Regions from separate parts of the Carnobacterium iners genome, predicted to be linked through region 3. Evidence: predicted binding sites of a transcription regulator. Region 3 holds the regulator's gene; each other region holds the start of a gene.
The links. The regulator LexA, encoded in region 3, represses DNA repair genes until DNA is damaged. The targets are predictions, from matches to a motif close to CNAACANNTGTTNG.
Positions count from the first base shown of each region.

Region 1: a site for LexA is predicted at 1,382-1,395, ahead of recA (recombinase RecA). Genes of this name have one in related genera too.
Region 2: a site for LexA is predicted at 1,944-1,957, ahead of B9Y54_RS10705 (replication-associated recombination protein A). Genes of this name have one in related genera too.
Region 4: a site for LexA is predicted at 1,895-1,908, ahead of recX (recombination regulator RecX). Genes of this name have one in related genera too.

Region 1 covers NZ_FXBJ01000002.1:2,404,813-2,409,397, reverse strand. The annotation lists gene B9Y54_RS11520 (competence/damage-inducible protein A) at 114-1,355, shown strand; gene recA (recombinase RecA) at 1,514-2,602, shown strand; gene rny (ribonuclease Y) at 2,927-4,486, shown strand.
Region 2 covers NZ_FXBJ01000002.1:2,235,181-2,239,765, reverse strand. The annotation lists RNA gene ssrS (6S RNA) at 322-509, opposite strand; gene B9Y54_RS10705 (replication-associated recombination protein A) at 609-1,877, opposite strand; gene B9Y54_RS10700 (hypothetical protein) at 2,107-2,382, shown strand; gene B9Y54_RS12360 (hypothetical protein) at 2,914-3,090, shown strand; gene B9Y54_RS10695 (pyrophosphohydrolase domain-containing protein) at 3,125-3,649, shown strand; gene gshAB (bifunctional glutamate--cysteine ligase GshA/glutathione synthetase GshB) at 3,651-4,585, shown strand, end outside.
Region 3 covers NZ_FXBJ01000002.1:2,005,496-2,010,080, reverse strand. The annotation lists gene recJ (single-stranded-DNA-specific exonuclease RecJ) at 1-1,911, shown strand, start outside; gene B9Y54_RS09560 (adenine phosphoribosyltransferase) at 1,934-2,446, shown strand; gene lexA (transcriptional repressor LexA) at 2,658-3,281, opposite strand; gene B9Y54_RS09550 (DUF896 family protein) at 3,440-3,679, shown strand; gene tkt (transketolase) at 3,789-4,585, shown strand, end outside.
Region 4 covers NZ_FXBJ01000002.1:1,764,369-1,768,953, reverse strand. The annotation lists gene mutY (A/G-specific adenine glycosylase) at 1-972, opposite strand, end outside; gene recX (recombination regulator RecX) at 969-1,832, opposite strand; gene B9Y54_RS08470 (general stress protein) at 1,984-2,922, opposite strand; gene B9Y54_RS08465 (general stress protein) at 3,063-3,938, opposite strand; gene B9Y54_RS08460 (peptidoglycan-binding protein) at 4,166-4,585, shown strand, end outside.

The DNA of each region.
Region 1 (4,585 bases), 400 kb from region 3:
CAAAATAGGCTGGGACAATTGTTCCAGCCTTTTCTTAGGTAACAAGTTATTATCTAAGATAAAAATAAAATGTGATTGAGAAACGTATATTAACTATAAGTGAGGAGAATTTAATGAATGCTGAAATAATTGCAATTGGAACAGAATTATTATTAGGGCAGGTAGTCAATACGAATGCGACTTTCTTGTCTAAAGAATTAGCAACATTAGGGATAGAAGTCTATCACCAATCTGTTGTAGGAGATAACCCTAAAAGATTAAAAGAGGCGATAGAGCTTGCTGAAAAGAGAAGTGAGTTAGTAATTTTAACTGGTGGATTGGGCCCAACAAAAGATGATGTAACGAAACAAGTAGTAGCAGAACATCTTGGCAAAGAGTTAGTGATAGATGAAGCGGCAATGAAAAAAATACGCCTATTCCATAAACAAAGAAAACACCCAATGACGGAAAATAATCAACTTCAAGCATTAATAATAGAAGGATCAGTTGTTTTGAAAAATAATAATGGGTTAGCAGTAGGGATGTTTTTAAACTTAGAAAATCAGTCTTTTTTACTGTTACCGGGTCCCCCACATGAACTGGAGAAGATGTTTGAACAAGAAGTAAAACCTCTATTGTTAAAACAAACATCAAAAGAGACCGTTTTATTATCAAGAGTTTTACGCTTTTATGGAATAGGAGAGTCACGTCTAGTCACCTTAATAGATGATTTAATTGAAAATCAACTAAATCCAACACTTGCTTCTTATACAGGTAAATATGAAGTTAGCTTGCGTCTAACAGCAAATGGCAGCTCTAATACAGAGTGTGAAAAAAAGTTGGACAATCTAGAAGCTATCATAAGAGAACGTGCCGGAGACTATATATACGGCTATGGTGACGACAATAGCTTAGTTGAAGTGGTTAGCAAATTAATAAAAGAGAAAAAATTAACGCTCTCAGCAGCTGAAAGTTTAACAGGCGGGGCTTTTCAAAGTATGCTGACAAGTACATCTGGCGCTTCAGAATTTTTTGAAGGTGGGCTAGTTACTTACAGCAATCGTATAAAAGAAGAGCAGCTTAATGTTGACCGTAAAATAATAGATCAATTTGGAGTTGTTAGTAGTCAATGTGCTATTAAAATGGCAGAGAATGTTAGACAATTATTCAATTCGGATATAGGAATCTCATTTACAGGCGTAGCTGGTCCGTTAGAACTAGAAAATAAAAAACCGGGCACAGTTTGGATAGGTATAGCAGTGAAAAACAAAGAAACGTATGCAAAATGTTTCAATTTCGAAGGTGATAGAAATAAGAATAGGGAACTCTCAGTTTTGTCAGGGCTACACTTAATTTATAGAGACTTACTAGACTAGTTTAAAAAACAGAGTCAAAAACGTACCGAATGTTTGTTCGCTTTTTTCTTGCATTTTATAAAAAAAGAAAGTATGATAGATGTTGTGAGACTGATAAAAAATAAAAACTAATTAGATAAATAAAAGGGCAATGAATAGATAATTTAGGGGGACATAAAATGGCAGAAGATCGTAAGCAAGCGCTAGAGCTAGCTTTGAAAAAAATTGAAAAAAACTTCGGTAAAGGTTCAGTCATGAAATTAGGAGAAAAAGTTGATACTCGTATTTCAACTATTCCAAGTGGTTCATTAGCATTAGATGTAGCATTGGGGGTAGGTGGCTTTCCAAGAGGAAGAATCATAGAAGTATACGGACCAGAAAGTTCTGGTAAAACAACAGTTGCCTTGCATGCAGTAGCAGAAGTCCAAAAACAAGGTGGAATAGCTGCGTTTATTGATGCTGAAAATGCATTAGATCCTAAATATGCAGCAGCATTAGGAGTAGATATTGATGAGTTGCTCTTGTCACAACCTGATACAGGCGAACAAGGATTAGAGATTGCCGATGCATTAGTTTCAAGTGGTGCTGTTGATATTGTTGTCATTGATTCAGTGGCTGCATTAGTTCCTCGTGCAGAAATCGAAGGCGAAATGGGAGACAGTCATGTTGGTTTACAAGCTCGTTTGATGTCTCAAGCTCTGCGTAAATTATCTGGTTCAATTAATAAAACAAAAACAATTGCTTTATTCATCAATCAGATTCGTGAAAAAGTAGGAGTGATGTTTGGTAATCCTGAAATAACACCAGGTGGCCGTGCTCTTAAATTTTATGCAACGATTCGCTTAGAAGTCAGACGTGCAGAACAAATTAAACAAGGTACGGATATTGTGGGAAATAGAACAAAAATAAAAGTAGTAAAAAATAAAGTAGCCCCACCATTTAGAGTAGCAGAAGTTGATATTATGTACGGAGAAGGAATTTCTCAAGTTGGCGAACTTGTAGACATGGGGTCAGAAAAAGACATTATCGATAAAGCAGGAGCTTGGTATTCTTATGAAGGCGAAAGAATCGGACAAGGGCGCGAAAATGCAAAACGTTATTTCTTAGACCATCCGGAACTAAGAGTCGAAATTGAGAAAAAAGTACGTGCAGCTTATGGTATAGGTGATGCACCAGAAGAAACTGAGAAAGTTGAAAAAACTGAAAAAAAGAAACCTGATGCAACTCTAGAAAAAAAAGGTAAGTCATCTTTAACGGAAGAAAAATAAATTTTTTGAACTATTTTTTGAACTATTTAAAGAAGCTAAATTGGATTATATCCGTTTAGCTTCTTTTTTTGAAAGAAAAAGAGGCTGGAAATAAAGACTAAAGAAGATATTGGTCTTATTTTATAGACAAAAACAAGGTAATCAGCCCTAAAAGTTATTATTCAGTTGACATGTCCAGTGTAGACAATTAAAATTAAGGTATCCTTTATTTTATCTTTAGATAATAGGTAGGTTTTTATTGGTGGAAAAGAACAAAGTACTACCAGATAATCAATAGTTAATAAACAGGAAAAAATAAATTAAATAAGATACGGAGGTGGAAGAATGAATTTTAACAGTATAGCCTTCGCTATCGTTACTTTAATTGTTGGTATTTTTGTAGGATATGCCATCCGAAAATCAAAACATGAAAAAGAATTGGTTGGTGCTAGAAACACTGCAACTGGAATATTGGATGAAGCGCAAAGAGAAGCAGAAACCATGAAAAAGGAAGCGATGTTAGAAGCGAGGGATGAAAACTACAAATATAGAACTGAAATTGAAACTGAGCTGAAAGAAAGAAGAAATGAGATTCTAAGACAAGAAAATCGGTTAGTGCAACGTGAAGATAATATTGACCGTAAAAATGATAGCTTAGAAAAACGTGAACGGACACTTGAAGCAAAAGAAGAAAAATTAGTTTTAAAACAACAATTATTGGACGATTTGGAGAATCAAGCAAGAAAAATAGTTGAACAACAAGAAATAGTACTAGAAAATGTAGCCGCTCTTTCACGAGAAGATGCTAAACATATTATTATAGAAGAAACAGAAGAACAATTATCTCATGAACTTGCGGTCATGGTGAAACATTCTGAAGAGAAAGCAAAAGAAGAAGGAGATCGTCGCGCACGTGATTTGATTGCTTTAGCTATTCAAAGAAGTGCTGCAGACCAAGTTTCTGAATCTACAGTTTCTGTCGTTTCTTTACCAAATGATGAGATGAAAGGCCGTATTATTGGCCGTGAGGGCCGTAATATACGTGCTCTTGAAACATTAACTGGGATTGATTTAATTATTGATGATACACCAGAAGCAGTTATTTTAAGTGGATTTGATCCAATTCGTCGTGAAATTGCCCGTATGACACTCGAAAAACTTATTCAAGATGGTAGGATTCATCCTGCTCGCATTGAAGAAATGGTCGAGAAATCACGTAAAGAAATGGACGAACGAATCCGCGAAATTGGTGAACAAGCAACATTTGAAGTTGGAGTACATTCGATTCATCCTGATATTATAAAAATACTAGGACGTTTGCGCTTTAGGACCAGTTATGGACAAAATGTTTTGCAACATTCGATTGAAGTTGCTAAGCTAGCAGGAGTGCTTGCTGCTGAATTAGGAGAAGACGTAACGTTAGCTAAACGTGCAGGATTGCTTCATGATATTGGAAAGGCATTAGACCACGAAGTTGAAGGTTCACATGTGGAAATCGGTGCAGAAATTGCTATGCGTTATAAAGAAAATGAAACAGTGATTAATGCAATTGCCTCTCATCATGGGGATGTGGAAGCCACTTCAGTTATTTCTGTCTTAGTTGCAGCTTCAGATGCTTTATCTGCTGCTAGACCGGGAGCTAGAAGCGAGTCACTTGAAAACTATATTCATCGTCTAGAGAAGTTAGAAAGTATTTCTAACAGTTTTGAAGGTGTAGAACAAAGCTATGCTATTCAAGCAGGACGTGAAATAAGAATCATGGTCAAACCAGATTCAGTTGATGATTTAGAAGCGATTAGCTTAGCTCGCGATGTTCGAAATATGATTGAGGATGAGTTAGATTATCCAGGACATATTAAAGTAACAGTTATCCGTGAAATACGAGCAGTCGAATACGCAAAATAATTAATTTTAAAATAAAAAAATTAGAAGATACGTAACGAGTGATTTTTATTCGTTTCGTATCTCTTTTTATGATTAAAAATAAATGAAAGGTTAAGGATA
Region 2 (4,585 bases), 230 kb from region 3:
CAAATAGAGGGATAGAAAATTGGGATAACACTAGCAAAGGCTAAAAAAGTAAAAAATATACCAAAACTAAAAAAAAGTTATGAGTAAATTTTTTTCTTTCAACGTTAGTTATCGGAATGAAAACGATTGCATTACCACTTATTAAGAAAAAGGGTAATGAGAATAAAAGAAATGCGAAAACGCCAAATAGAATTTGTAGTAACATACCAGTTTATCCCTTCTGTCAATAGCTAGGATTAGTTTTTTTTAGTAGTTTAGAGGTGATAAAATAGAAAAAAGCCACTCAATAAAGAATGGCTTTCAAAGTTTTTCAACTTTAATAAGAAATCCGGTGATGCCGTTTATACGTCCAGGTTGTATTGAACCCGCATTTAGCAGGTGGGCTCCACTGTCAAACGTCTAACTACCAAGTGAAAAGGCTTGTTATTTGCTTGAGTCAGTTTGGATCCCAAGGTATTATTAATTGTTCGGTCAACACATGTTGGACGTGACGAACATCTCAGAATTCTTATCTTTATACTAGCATGCACATAAGATAATGTCAATAATTTAAGAGTCCTTAAGAATATGGAATATACCTATATTACAGCAAAGATAGCGCTATCTCATTATTTCCTTTGATTGATTTTACTGTATTGTCTTGCTAAAGCATCTTCATATTTTCCAGTATGATTTGGATAATAGTAAATAGCTTTTTGTAATTTATTAGGTAAATACTGTTGTTTAACCCATGCTTCTGGATAACTGTGAGGATACTTGTAGCTTACCCCACGATCTAACTTTTTTGCACCTTTATAATGAGAATCTCTTAAATGATCCGGTACGTCACTACTTTTTCCAGAACGAATATCTTGCAAAGCTGCATCAATTGCAATAATAGAAGAATTTGATTTTGGTGAAAGACACAAATCAATCACTACAGTAGCTAACGGGATTCTAGCCTCCGGAAAGCCCAGTCTTTCGGATGCTTGGATTGCTGTAACTGTCCTTTGAGCAGCAGAAGGGTTAGCTAGTCCAATATCTTCATAAGCAATGACCATTAACCTTCTTGCAATAATGGATAAGTCACCTGCTTCAATCAATCGGCCTAAGTAATGCAAAGATGCATTAACATCACTGCCTCTAATAGATTTCTGAAGTGCTGAAATAACATCATAATGAGCATCGCCATCTTTGTCATGGGTCAAGGCTTTTCGCTGAATGCATTCTTCTACAATATCTAGAGTAATTTGAATGATTCCATTATCATCTGGATTAGTAGACTTAACGGCTAACTCTAATCCATTGAGAGAGCTTCTCAGGTCTCCGTTAGTTGCTCTTGAGAGGTGCAATAAAGCATCATCTGTGATGCGAACGTGGTATTTACCTAAACCTCGCTCCCTATCTTCAAGAGCAGAATTTAGAGCTAGTTGTATATCTTCAATAGAAAGCGGCTTTAATTCAAAAATTTGGGCTCGACTTCTAATAGCAGGACTAATTGAAATATAAGGATTCTCGGTCGTTGCTCCAATTAAAATAATCCGACCACTTTCTAAATGTGGCAATAAAAAATCTTGCTTGGGTTTATCTAAACGGTGGACTTCGTCAAGCAAAAGAATGACAGAACCACTCATTTTTGCTTCTTCAGCAACGATTTGTAAATCTTTTTTGTTGTCAGTAGCAGCATTCAACATACGAAAAGCATATTGAGTAGAACCCGCAATAGCACTTGCAATACTTGTTTTTCCAGTACCTGGAGGTCCGTATAAAATCATAGAAGAAAGCATTTTTGCATCGACCATACGTTGAATAATTTTACCTGGTCCTACCAAGTGTGTTTGTCCAATAATTTGATCAATTCGAGTAGGCCGCATAAGGAATGCCAAAGGTTTATTCATGTTTTACACCTCCATAATAGTTACCTTATTAGTATATCACTTTAAAAGTTTAGCATCTAGTTAGAAGGAACGTTTGTTTGTATAAATTATTAATTTAAAATGATAAAAAGTAAGTAATATTCCCTATTATTAAGGAATTATGCTATCATTAATTAAAAGAAAAAGTGAAGTCGTTTAATAGAAAAATAAGATTTTCTTAGAATTTTCGGTTTATAAAGGAGTGGGAACCATGGGGGGAAAGTTAGAGTTAAAAGAAGATTCATCTTTCATTGTACCAGAATTATCTAACATCGAAATAAAGGCAAAGTTGGAAGCTGAAAATATATTAAATGAAGCTTACCGTCAAACGGATAGTATCTATCGGCAGGTTCAAGAGCAACTAGTTGAATTTAAACAGAGTATCAAACAGTCTAAAAAAGAAATAGAAAAAGAAAAACAAGAAAATATCCAAGATACCGAGAAAAAAACGGCACTTTTAGAAGTTAATTATGCTGTTAAAAAGTAACTGTTAAAAAAATAATTTGAGCAAGAAGAAGTACAAATAGATATCTGGTTTAAAAATAAAACTATTGAATTCGAAAATAACTTAACTAGAAAAAACAAGATTATCAAAATGAGGTGGATGGTTATTTAGACTACTTGAGCAAAGAGAGCGAGTGGCTTGCTTTAGACCAAGAATAACTTGATATCAATTCAGAAAGTAAAGAAGTTAAATTGTTTTTTATTTTGCAAGAAAAAAGAGAACAGTATGAATTAGAATTAGCTAATCAATTAGATTAGTATACTAAACCAACGAATGTCAAAAAAATAAAGGTTTAAAGCTTATTATAGCCATAATTCTTTTTATCGAACAGTTGTTATTTAACTTTTTAAGAAAAAGAATTTGCAATTGAATCAAGAATGCCTATACTAATAGCCTGTGCAGCATTGTATTTATTTTATATTTATTTAGTACAAGGAAGAAAAGAGAAAAAAATAAAAAACGAAAAAACACAATTATTACAAACGATGTTGATTGGACAGTATGCAAAATTTAATGAGCAAAAAAAATTCAGATAAAATAGAGCGTTCTTTTGCTGGTGATTTTAGATTTTTAACTCTCATGCAACCGGATCTAAAAGAATCAGAGATAAAGCGCACAGTTTTAGAATCAGAAAATATAGCGCTGAGAAAGCATTCGCTGATGAAAAATACAACAGAAGACTCATTTTGATAAGTTTCAAAAAGGGATAGGAGTAATAGTAAAGATGACTGAAGTATCTACATTCAAACAAGTCAAAGAATTTCATGCTGTTTTTAATCCAACAGATAATAGTACTCCAACAGCGCTTACTTCAAAAGAAGCACTCAATCGGGCGAATTTTTCAACAGAAGAAATAATAGAGTTCCTATATGCAAGTGTGCAAGGAGATTTGATTCTATTTGAAAAAATAATCCAACAATGGGAGTACACTATTAATAAAACAGTAGCAAAAATAAAAATAGAAAAAAAAGAGGTTAAATCAATTTTAGTTGGCCAAGTAGATGCTTTAATAGATGCCAACTACTTTAATTATGGTTCTTTTGTTTTAATGGGCGTAGACCCAACACCCATTTCAACCATCGTACATGAAGCTAATATGGGGAAATTATTTCCTGATGGCAAGCCTCACTATCGTCTAGGGGACGGAAAAGTACTAAAACCAAAAAATTGGGAACAAGAATATGCTCCAGAAACTAGAATTGAAACTGAAATTGAAAAACAAATTAAAGAAAAAAGAGGTAAATTTTAAAATGAAGACAATTAAAGACAATATTAAAGAAATTGAAATGGATCAAGCATTTCATCAAGCTATTTATGGAATCGAAAAAGAAGGATTGCGTGTTTTAAATTCTGGAGAGTTGTCTTTAGCAAAACACCCATCTGAACTTGGGAATCGTTCTTTTCACCCTTATATACAAACAGATTTTAGTGAAACGCAATTAGAACTAATCACTCCTCCACTTCATTCTATCTACGAAACGAATCGTTGGCTGAAGGGTATTCACGATGTTACGCTCAGAACAATTCCTAAGGATGAATTTATCTGGCCGATGAGCATGCCAGTTCCTTTACCGGAAGAGTCTATCATTCCAATAGCGGATTTAGATAATCAGGACGCAGTAGCTTATCGAAATCATTTAGCAGCTAAATATGGAAAAAACAAGCAAATGCTAAGTGGGATACACTACAATTTTGAATTAGATAAAGAGATGATGCGACAATTGTACTTAAACCAAAAAGATTATACTAATTTAGTTCAGTTTCAGTCATTTGTTTATTTAAAACTGGCAAGAAATTTTTTGCGTTATCGTTGGATTTTGACTTATCTATTAGGGGCAGCTCCAGTAGTCGATTCTTCTTTTTTTAAAAATAAAAAATGTGAGATGACCCTTCCGGAAAAATACATCAGAAGTATCCGCTGTAGCCACTTTGGCTACGCTAATTCAGAGGATGTTTCTATCTCCTTTGAGTCCGTTGAAAAGTATGTTGAAAATTTAGAAACAGCTGTAAATGAAGGTAAGCTATCTGAAGAAAAAGAATTTTATTCAGGTGTTCGTTTAAGAGGAACTAAAAAAGCTCGTGAGATGCTAGAGCAGGGAATTTCTTACGTAGAATTAAGGATTTTTGATTTAAATCCTTTTAGTGCTTTCGGAATAGCAGAAGAGGACATGCAGTTTATCCACTT
Region 3 (4,585 bases):
TTAATTCTAACCTGTGATAATGGTGTAGCGGGACATGAAGCAATTTCTAGAGCCAATGAACTAGGAATTGATGTGATTGTAACCGATCATCATGAACTACAAAGTACTTTGCCTGATGCTTATGCTATCATTCACCCTAAACACCCAGAAGGACATTATCCTTTTAAAGACTTAGCAGGTGTAGGTATAGCCTTCAAATTAGCCACTGCTCTGTTAGGTGAAATACCTTTAGAAATGCTTGATTTAGTAGCGATTGGAACTGTTGCCGATTTAGTTAGTTTAACTGGTGAGAATCGTGCGCTAGTAAAGCAGGGTCTGGTAATCTTAAGAGAATCTCAAAGAATCGGTTTGATGGCTTTATGTAAAGTTGCTAGTATTAAGCAAAATGAGGCAGACGAAGAAACAATAGGCTTTACGTTGGCACCAAGACTGAATGCTGTCGGACGATTAGGGGATGCAGCTCCAGCTGTTGAATTATTAACAACTTTTGATGACGAAGAGGCCTCAAAGTTAGCGGAAATGGTTAATAAAAAAAATAGCGAAAGACAGGCAATTGTAACTGAAATAACAACTGAAGCTTTAGAAATGATTGACCTAGAAGATTCTAATCAAGGTATTTATGTTTTAGCAAAACAAGGATGGCATGAAGGCGTATTAGGAATCGTAGCGAGTAAAATAGTAGCTAAAACTGGAAAACCAGCTATTATTCTTACTATCGATCAAGAAAAGGGATACGCAAAAGGTTCTGGTAGAAGTACTTTGGCCTATCACTTATACCATGCTTTAGAAGATACAGAGCACTTGATAACAAAATTTGGTGGACATCAAATGGCTGCTGGATTAACTCTCCCAATTGAAAATATAACGGCAATGAGAACAGAGTTAAATGCATTTTTACAACAAAAAGCAGGAAATAACAAACTAGAAGAAGCTTTTGTTATTGATGAAAAGTTGCATATTGAAGAGGTGACTGTAAAGGCGATTGAAGAGTTACAAAAACTGGCCCCATTTGGTACAGATAATCCAAAACCAACATTTCTTTTCGAACAAGTTCAAGTTCAAGAAATTAAAAGAATTGGAAGTGAAAAAACTCATTTGAAGTTGAAGTTACTCGAAGGTGATTCAGTCTTAGATGCAATAGGATTTCATTTGGGAACGATGGCAGAAAATATAGGAGCACAAGCCCAAGTGTCTGTTATCGGTAAACTTAATATTAATGAGTGGAATAGTTTACGTAAGCCTCAGTTGATGCTAGGGGACTTGGTAGTCAAAGGCACACAACTATTTGATCTAAGAAGCACTAGAATAGCAACAAGCATCTGGCAATTACCAATGGCTGACTATATCTTTTTTAACGAGAAAAATTACAAAGAATACCAAGGAAATGTGCCCAAAAACGCTTATTCTTATTTGATAACAAACCCAAAAGATATTGAGCAGATGACCATGAAATCAAGTAAATTAGTTTTAGTTGATTGTCCAAATCATTTAGATTTATTAAGTGAGCTACTAAATAATAGCAAGCCATCTAGTATTTACGTGAGCTTCTTTAATCGAGAAAGCATCTATTTAGAGGGTATGCCAAGCCGAATGCAATTTTCACAAGTCTTTAAATATATTGCAACGCATAAGAATATTGATGTTAGACATAAAATTAAAAATTTATCTAGTCATTTAAAATTAAAGGAAAACACATTAATTTTTATAATCAACGTGTTTTTTGAAGTAGATTTTGTTACAATACAAGATGGTATTATGAATAGTGTGCCAAATGTAAAAAAAATAGGATTAATAGATACAAAAGTTTATCAAAAACGACTGGGGAAATTTGCCGCAGAAGAAGCCCTGATCTACAGTCGCTTTGCAGAGCTTGAAAGCTGGATTAAAAGTCAATTAAATAAAGAACTGTAGAATTGAAACGGAGGAAAATGGAATGGATTTAAAAAATTATATAGCTGATGTACCTGATTTTCCAGAAGAAGGAATTATTTTTCGCGATATATCTCCTTTGATGGCTGACGGTGAGGCTTACCGATTTGCAACAAATGAAATTGTTAAATATGCAAAAGATAAAGGTGTAGATATGATTGTAGGACCTGAGGCACGAGGATTTATTGTGGGGTGCCCAGTAGCTTACGAGTTAGGAATAGGTTTTGCTCCTGCTCGAAAAAAAGGTAAATTACCGCGTGAAACGGTAGAAGTTAGCTACGGTTTAGAGTATGGAAATGACATTTTACAAATTCATAAAGATGCTATTAAACCTGGTCAAAAGGTACTTGTTTGCGACGACTTGTTAGCTACAGGTGGAACGATTGCAGCAACGATTAAACTAATTGAACAATTAGGTGGAGAAGTTGTTGGAACAGCTTTCTTGGTTGAGTTAAGTGAGCTAAAAGGCCGCAATAAAATCGAAGGTTACGATATTTTAGCGTTAATGGAATACTAATGATAATGAGTAAATTTATTTTTGACTAGTCTAGTTAAGGACAGGAAAAAGCAAAAAAATTTTTATCTATAGTGATACCGACCTTAAAATTAGAGTTTAATTCTAATCTTAAGGTCGGTCTTTTTTATCTATAGATAAAAAATTTAGTTTGCTAATAGATGGCTAGATAGCTCTATCAAATTAATAGCTTATTTTTTTACTTTTAAAAAAATTAAAAGATGTGACTACGATATAGACTAACAACTTTACCAAGAATAGTAACCTCATCTAGTAAAATATCGTTCATAGAATCGTTTTCCGGCTGAAGGCGGTAATAATTATCTTCACGGTAAAATCTTTTACAAGTAGCTTCGTCTTCACTTGTTAAGGCGATGACAATGTCTCCATTATTTGCGCTAGATTGTTTACGAATGATGACTTCGTCACCATCAAAGATACCAGCATTGATCATACTTTCTCCTCGTATAGTTAGCATAAATAACGTATCACTCTCTTGTTTTAGATTAGGGGGAAGTGGAAAATAATCAGAAGCTTCTTCAACAGCTAAGATAGGCTCACCTGCTGCCACTGTTCCCAATAAAGGGATTTGTTCTAGTTGAATTCCTAATTTTGTTAATCCAGTAGAGGTTAATTCAATTGCACGTGGCTTACTAGGATCTCTTTGAATAAAACCGTTCTTTTCAAGTCTAGATAAATGTCCATGTACAGTTGATGTAGAAGACAATGAAACAGCTGTTCCAATTTCACGTACTGTTGGCGGATAGCCTTTTAATTTTACTTGATCATGAATATATTGCAAAACTTCAATTTGTCTTGATTCTGGTGTCTTGCGCATAACTAAATACACCTCATTCCTTTTATTATTTCTTTTCTAGAATAACACAAATAAATAGCTGAATCAAACAAATGTTCGCTAAGATAAACCGATTTTGATGCATAAAATAGAGTTTTTTGGTATAGTGTTTAAATAATAAGAATTATGAGGTGAATAAGATGATATCTAAAGAACGAATAGAGCGGATCAACGCTCTAGCAAAAAAAGCTAAAAGTGAAGGATTAAGCTTATCCGAGCAGTCAGAACAAAAAAAGCTAAGAGAAGCATATTTAGCAGCCTTTAGAGGGGGCATGCGCAATCATATTGAAGGATTAAAGGTTGTCGATGAAGATGGTGCAGACGTGACCCCAGATAAATTAAAACAAATTCAAAAAGAAAAAGGTCTGCACAATCGCTAAATTTAGAGAATCCATTAAAAAACTTATTTTTATTAAATAGCGTTCAGACGTTGATTTGAACGCTAAAAAACAGTAAAATGAAATTAACACAATTGAGAGGATGATTTAATTGTTTGACAACACTGACCAATTAGCTATTAATACGATTAGAACACTTAGTATGGAAGGAGTCCAAAAAGCTAATTCTGGACATCCAGGATTACCAATGGGAGCAGCACCAATGGCTTACACACTTTGGGCAAAGCATCTGAAAGTAAATCCTAAAAATTCAAAATGGGTAGATCGTGATCGTTTCGTTCTTTCTGCAGGACATGGTTCTATTATGCTTTATAGTTTATTGCACCTTGCAGGTTACAATGTTTCAATTGAGGATTTGAAAAATTTCCGTCAATGGAATAGTAAAACTCCAGGACATCCAGAAGTAAACTTCACAGACGGTGTTGAAGCTACAACAGGTCCATTAGGCCAAGGAATAGCGAACGCAGTGGGTATGGCAATGGCAGAAACACATTTAGCAGCAACTTATAATAAAGAAAATTTTGCAGTTGTAGACCATTACACATACGCATTGTGCGGAGACGGCGATTTAATGGAAGGGGTTTCATCTGAAGCGGCTAGTTTAGCAGGTCATTTAAAACTGGATAAATTAATTATGTTGTATGATTCAAACGATATTTCTTTAGATGGACCAACATCAAAAGCGTTTACTGAAAATGTAGGGCAACGATTTGAAGCCTATAATTGGCAACATATCTTAGTAAAAGATGGCAATGATATCGAAGAAATTAATGCTGCAATTGAAACCGCAAAAGCTGAAACAACGAAACCAACTATTATTGAAGTAAAAACAATTATTGGTTTTGGCGCACCAAATGAAGGAACTCATAAAGTTCATGGCGCTCCACT
Region 4 (4,585 bases), 240 kb from region 3:
TACTTCTGAAAAAGATTTCTCCATTAACCTAATTTCAATGGAATAGTCCTCTTTTAGTTTCTTCTGGAGTTTAATCGTGTTTTCTCTTTCTTTTTCCTGTTCTTCTAACAATGGAAAAATCCACATATTAGCTAATAAGCCTTCTTTTGGTCGTTTTTCTAGTAAAAACTCACCGTGCTCATTTTCGATTAAGAACCCGTCGTAATAAACTGGAACGGCTTTTTTCTTTTTACTCTTCACAGGGTAGTTCGCCCAGGTTTCATTTATATAGGACGCATTAAATTCTTTAATTGGACTTAGCTCTGGGTGATAATTTTTAGGTGTACAAATGCTTGAGCCTAAATCCATAAAGGCTTGATTGAAATCACCAGGCTTATAAGGATCAATGATTTCTCTCATTACTGCTTCAAAAATTTTTCGACTAGCTGGTTTAGCAATATCTACCTCTATTTCAAAAAGACGACTCACCACTCGCATCACATTACCGTCTACTGCCGGTTCTGGTAAATCAAAAGCCATACTCGCTATCGCACCTGCAGTGTAAGGACCTATACCACTTAATTTAATGATTTCTTTTGGATCACGAGGCATTTCACCTTCATAGTCGGTCATGATCTGTTTAGCTGCTTTTTGCATATTACGAACTCGTGAGTAGTAACCTAATCCTTCCCAAGCCTTCAATAACTTGTCTTCATGCGCTTGAGACAAGTCTTTAATCGTTGGAAATTGCTCCATAAAATTTAGGTAATAAGGAATGACAGTGTCTACACGCGTTTGTTGTAGCATAATTTCAGATACCCAGATACGATAAGGGTCATTGCTTATTCTCCATGGCAACGTCCTTTTTTCAATATCATACCAACTTAATAGCGTTGCTCTGAATCGTTCAATTTTTTCTTCTGACCACATTTGAATACCATGCTGATCTAGTAATGCTCTTGTCTCATTTTGTTGCTCTCTTTTTTTTGTCATTCGTTTTGATCTTCCAATTCTTTTTCCTCAATAAATTGATTGATTAATTCTCCTGTAAACCCTTTTTGAAACAAACTACTTTTTACTTTTTGAATTTTTTTATAGCCTTTTAATTTAGCTTGCTTACGCCAGATTTTATCTCCTTGCGCTTTTATTGCTACATATTCTTCATCTTCTTCTTTTTCAACGGTCACTTCTTCTAATACTTGTGTAATAATATCTGAGTCAAATCCTTTTTGCATCAGGTTTTGGCGCAATTTATTATTGGTTTCACGAGTAGAATGTTGGGAAGAACGACGAATAACTTTTTCAGCTAGTTGAATCCCATTTTCAACCATTTGGTCAAATGGATACTGCTCACTTGCCTTTTCAATATTTTCTTCAGCAATGCCTCGTCTTTTTAATTCTTGCTTGATGACACGAGGACCTTTGCCTCCAACATTGGCTCCCGTACGTGTATAACTTTCTGCATACATTAAATCATCTAAGTAGCCTTGTTCCTCTAGCTTTTCGATAACCTCATCTGCCACGTCTGAAAACTCATGTTTAGCTAAATCATCACGCACTTCTTTTTCAGAACGCAAGCCATAATTCAAATAATTTAAAGACCTCGTATACGCTTTTCTAAAGCCATCTTCTGATTCTAATTCTTCTCTGAAGTCATCAGAGATAACCATTCCTTTATATAAAGCATACTTTACCAGAATAGCTTCATCTATTGGGAAAGCATAATCTTCATCTAAATAAATATTGTAACGTCCTTTTCTTTTTTGTGTCTCAATTTTGGTTATTTTTGGTAAATCTTCATCAGGCGTTAGATCCTTTGAAGAAACTATTTTTTTAAATGAATCGTCTGTCACAGGTATTCGCCTCCTATAATTGTATCGGTTGTCCTAGTATACCATAGATTGTTTCAAAAAATAGAACAGAAGTTTGCCTACTAACACTAAAAAAAAGCAACCGATTAGAAGCAAAAAACTTCCTTCTATCGGTTACTTTGATTTTTCCTTTTTATTCTTTATCAGCTAGCGGATCAACAACCGGTTGCCCTGTGATTGAATTGCCAGTAAAACGGGGTAAATCTTGAGAATCTTCAACTGCCGTCTCGTGTCTATCGTTTATTTGGTTTCCTGTTTCATCTGTTGGATTTCCTTGCAACGGATTATCTGTTGGATCATAGGTATTAACAGATTGTTTTCTTTTCGCTTCATTTGTAATCGGTTTCGTATTATCTTGAAGCGTGCCATCACTCAAGTATCTATCCTCGAAACTAGGCATCGCACTTTCTCCTTCGGGTAGCGTTGTATCTTTCGTTTTTCTAACGCCACTGCCGCCTCGTCCGACTGGTTTAAGTTGTCTCGCTTTACTAAAACCGGCATTCTCGTCCGTTCTATCTTCTGGTCTACCAGAATATTTTTCACTTAAAAAATCAATTTCTTGATTTAATAGACCGACATCCTTATCATAATAAACGGCTGATTTACCAGTAGGTTCCGAAGTATTTGAAATAACTTTCGAGCCACTTCCGCCTCGTCCAATTGGTTTATTGTTCTTTTCTTCCTTGCTTGATTTACCCAGTTCTTTAGGACCGTTTTCTAGCTGTTGACGAATTGGAATACCATTGTCTTCTTTTACAAGAATAACATAATTACCGGATTTTAAAACATCATTATACTGGAGAGCCGTTTGTTTATCAATTCCATAATGCTCTAATGCTAACTCTGGGCTAACGTCTGTAAACATCTCTTTTATTTTTTCCCACATATTATAATCTCCATCAGTAGAAACCTTATCAACTTCAACTAATGTTCGATTTTGAATATCCGAATAATTTGTTTTGCTTGTCACAATAATAATATCGTTCACCATACGGCCTTCACTTAATAAGCGTTCTACAGCAAAAATTGTTTCATCTACTGTGTTGTAAGAGGATTCAACTACTTTACTCATTTTTATACACTTCTTTCTATTTTTTAGTTTGTCAGTCAATAATAGGAATCACCTTACTTTATTTATTAATAAAGCGGATACATACGTGGCTAAAATAAGTAGCCCGAATAAAACGTTGCATTCATCGGGCCAAGTAAGTTTTATTGCTCTTCGTCATCTTTAATTGTTTTCCCACCAGCATTTTCATATTTATTGCTGTAATAAGCATCACTTTCAGGAATATCGTTGTGCGGATTGGGATGCTCTGCTTTTCTAGGTTCTGTCTCCACTGTTAAACCTTCTCCAACAACACCTGTGCTAATGTTGTCGGGATAAACATGGTTGCCCTCTTCTGTGTTAACTGTTTCTTCATCACCAGTTAGATGAGGTGCATCTTTTCTATCTTGTTTAAGTAAATCTCGTTCGCTATTATCATGGTTTACTTCTTTATCTGGTGAAGATGCAGTTGACGTTCCGGGTACGTCTTCTCTTGCAGACTGAGATTTAGAAGGATCAAATAGCTCGCCTTCTCCCGTTGCCGGATTCATCGCTTCTTTTGTTTCTGTTTCACTAGGTTCTACTTGTTCCTTAGCAGATAGACTAGCTTCATTTTTTTCATCGTCGTTTAACACATCTTTATTTACCGATGATAATTGCTTTGAATGAGCAGGAGCCGTGCTGTTTGTTAGAATAATAATCTCATGATTTTCTAAGGACTCGCTAAAATGCTCTGCTGTTTCGACATCAACACCATGTTCAACTAACGTATTAGACTCATTATCATTCGTATAGTCGCCCATTCGGAATGTTTCTTTGATTTTATCCCAAAGCGACTCTTCTTCGTCATCTTCATCGTTATCTTCATCGTCTTCAACCGATTCGACGTCTACTAAAGTTAAATCTTCTAACTCATCTTCATGCTTTTCATCCGTTATAATGAGTAGTTCTTCAGCTAGATAGCCCTCATTTAATAAGCGCTCTACTGCTTTTATTGCTTCTTCAGTTGATGCGTACGTTCCTTCTACAATTCTTTGCATGGTCTTCACTCTTCCTCTCTAAAATCATTTAGCTTTTTAAATCAACTAAACTACCTGTTCATTTGTCTAACTACCTTAATGATAGCAAAAACTAAATACTCAATCAAAGAAGAACCCTCAGCGCCGACTTATTCTTTGAAAATGTAACGTTCATTCGCTCGTTTTCGTTATCTCATCATAAACCGTCGACCGTTTATCAAAGAGATAATAAAAAATGGAGGAGTTAGATGTCTAATCAAATCGAAAAAAGACTCATTGTATTTAAACAATACCCACTAATTAAATCAACTATTATTATTGCCCACGAATCAGGCAATGCCCTTAATACTGGTAAAAATGCATTGGAAAACGAACTAACTTTTATGGCTCAACAAGCTTTGAAAGGAGGCGCTTTTGTTAGCCATTGGGTTGGTGGAGGAGGAAAAATAGTTCAATTAAGTAAGACTGGATTCGTTCAATATGGAGCAGGAGCAAATGCAAACGCCTATGCGTATGCTCAAGTAGAGTTAGCTCGCACATCGGATCCTTTAATTTTCAAAAAAGACTATCTTGCTTATGTTTGGCTTTTAAAAAAACTAGCTAATGAAGCTGGGATACCAAGGACATTAAATACAGGAAAGACATTAAAAGAAAAAGGCATTAAAACA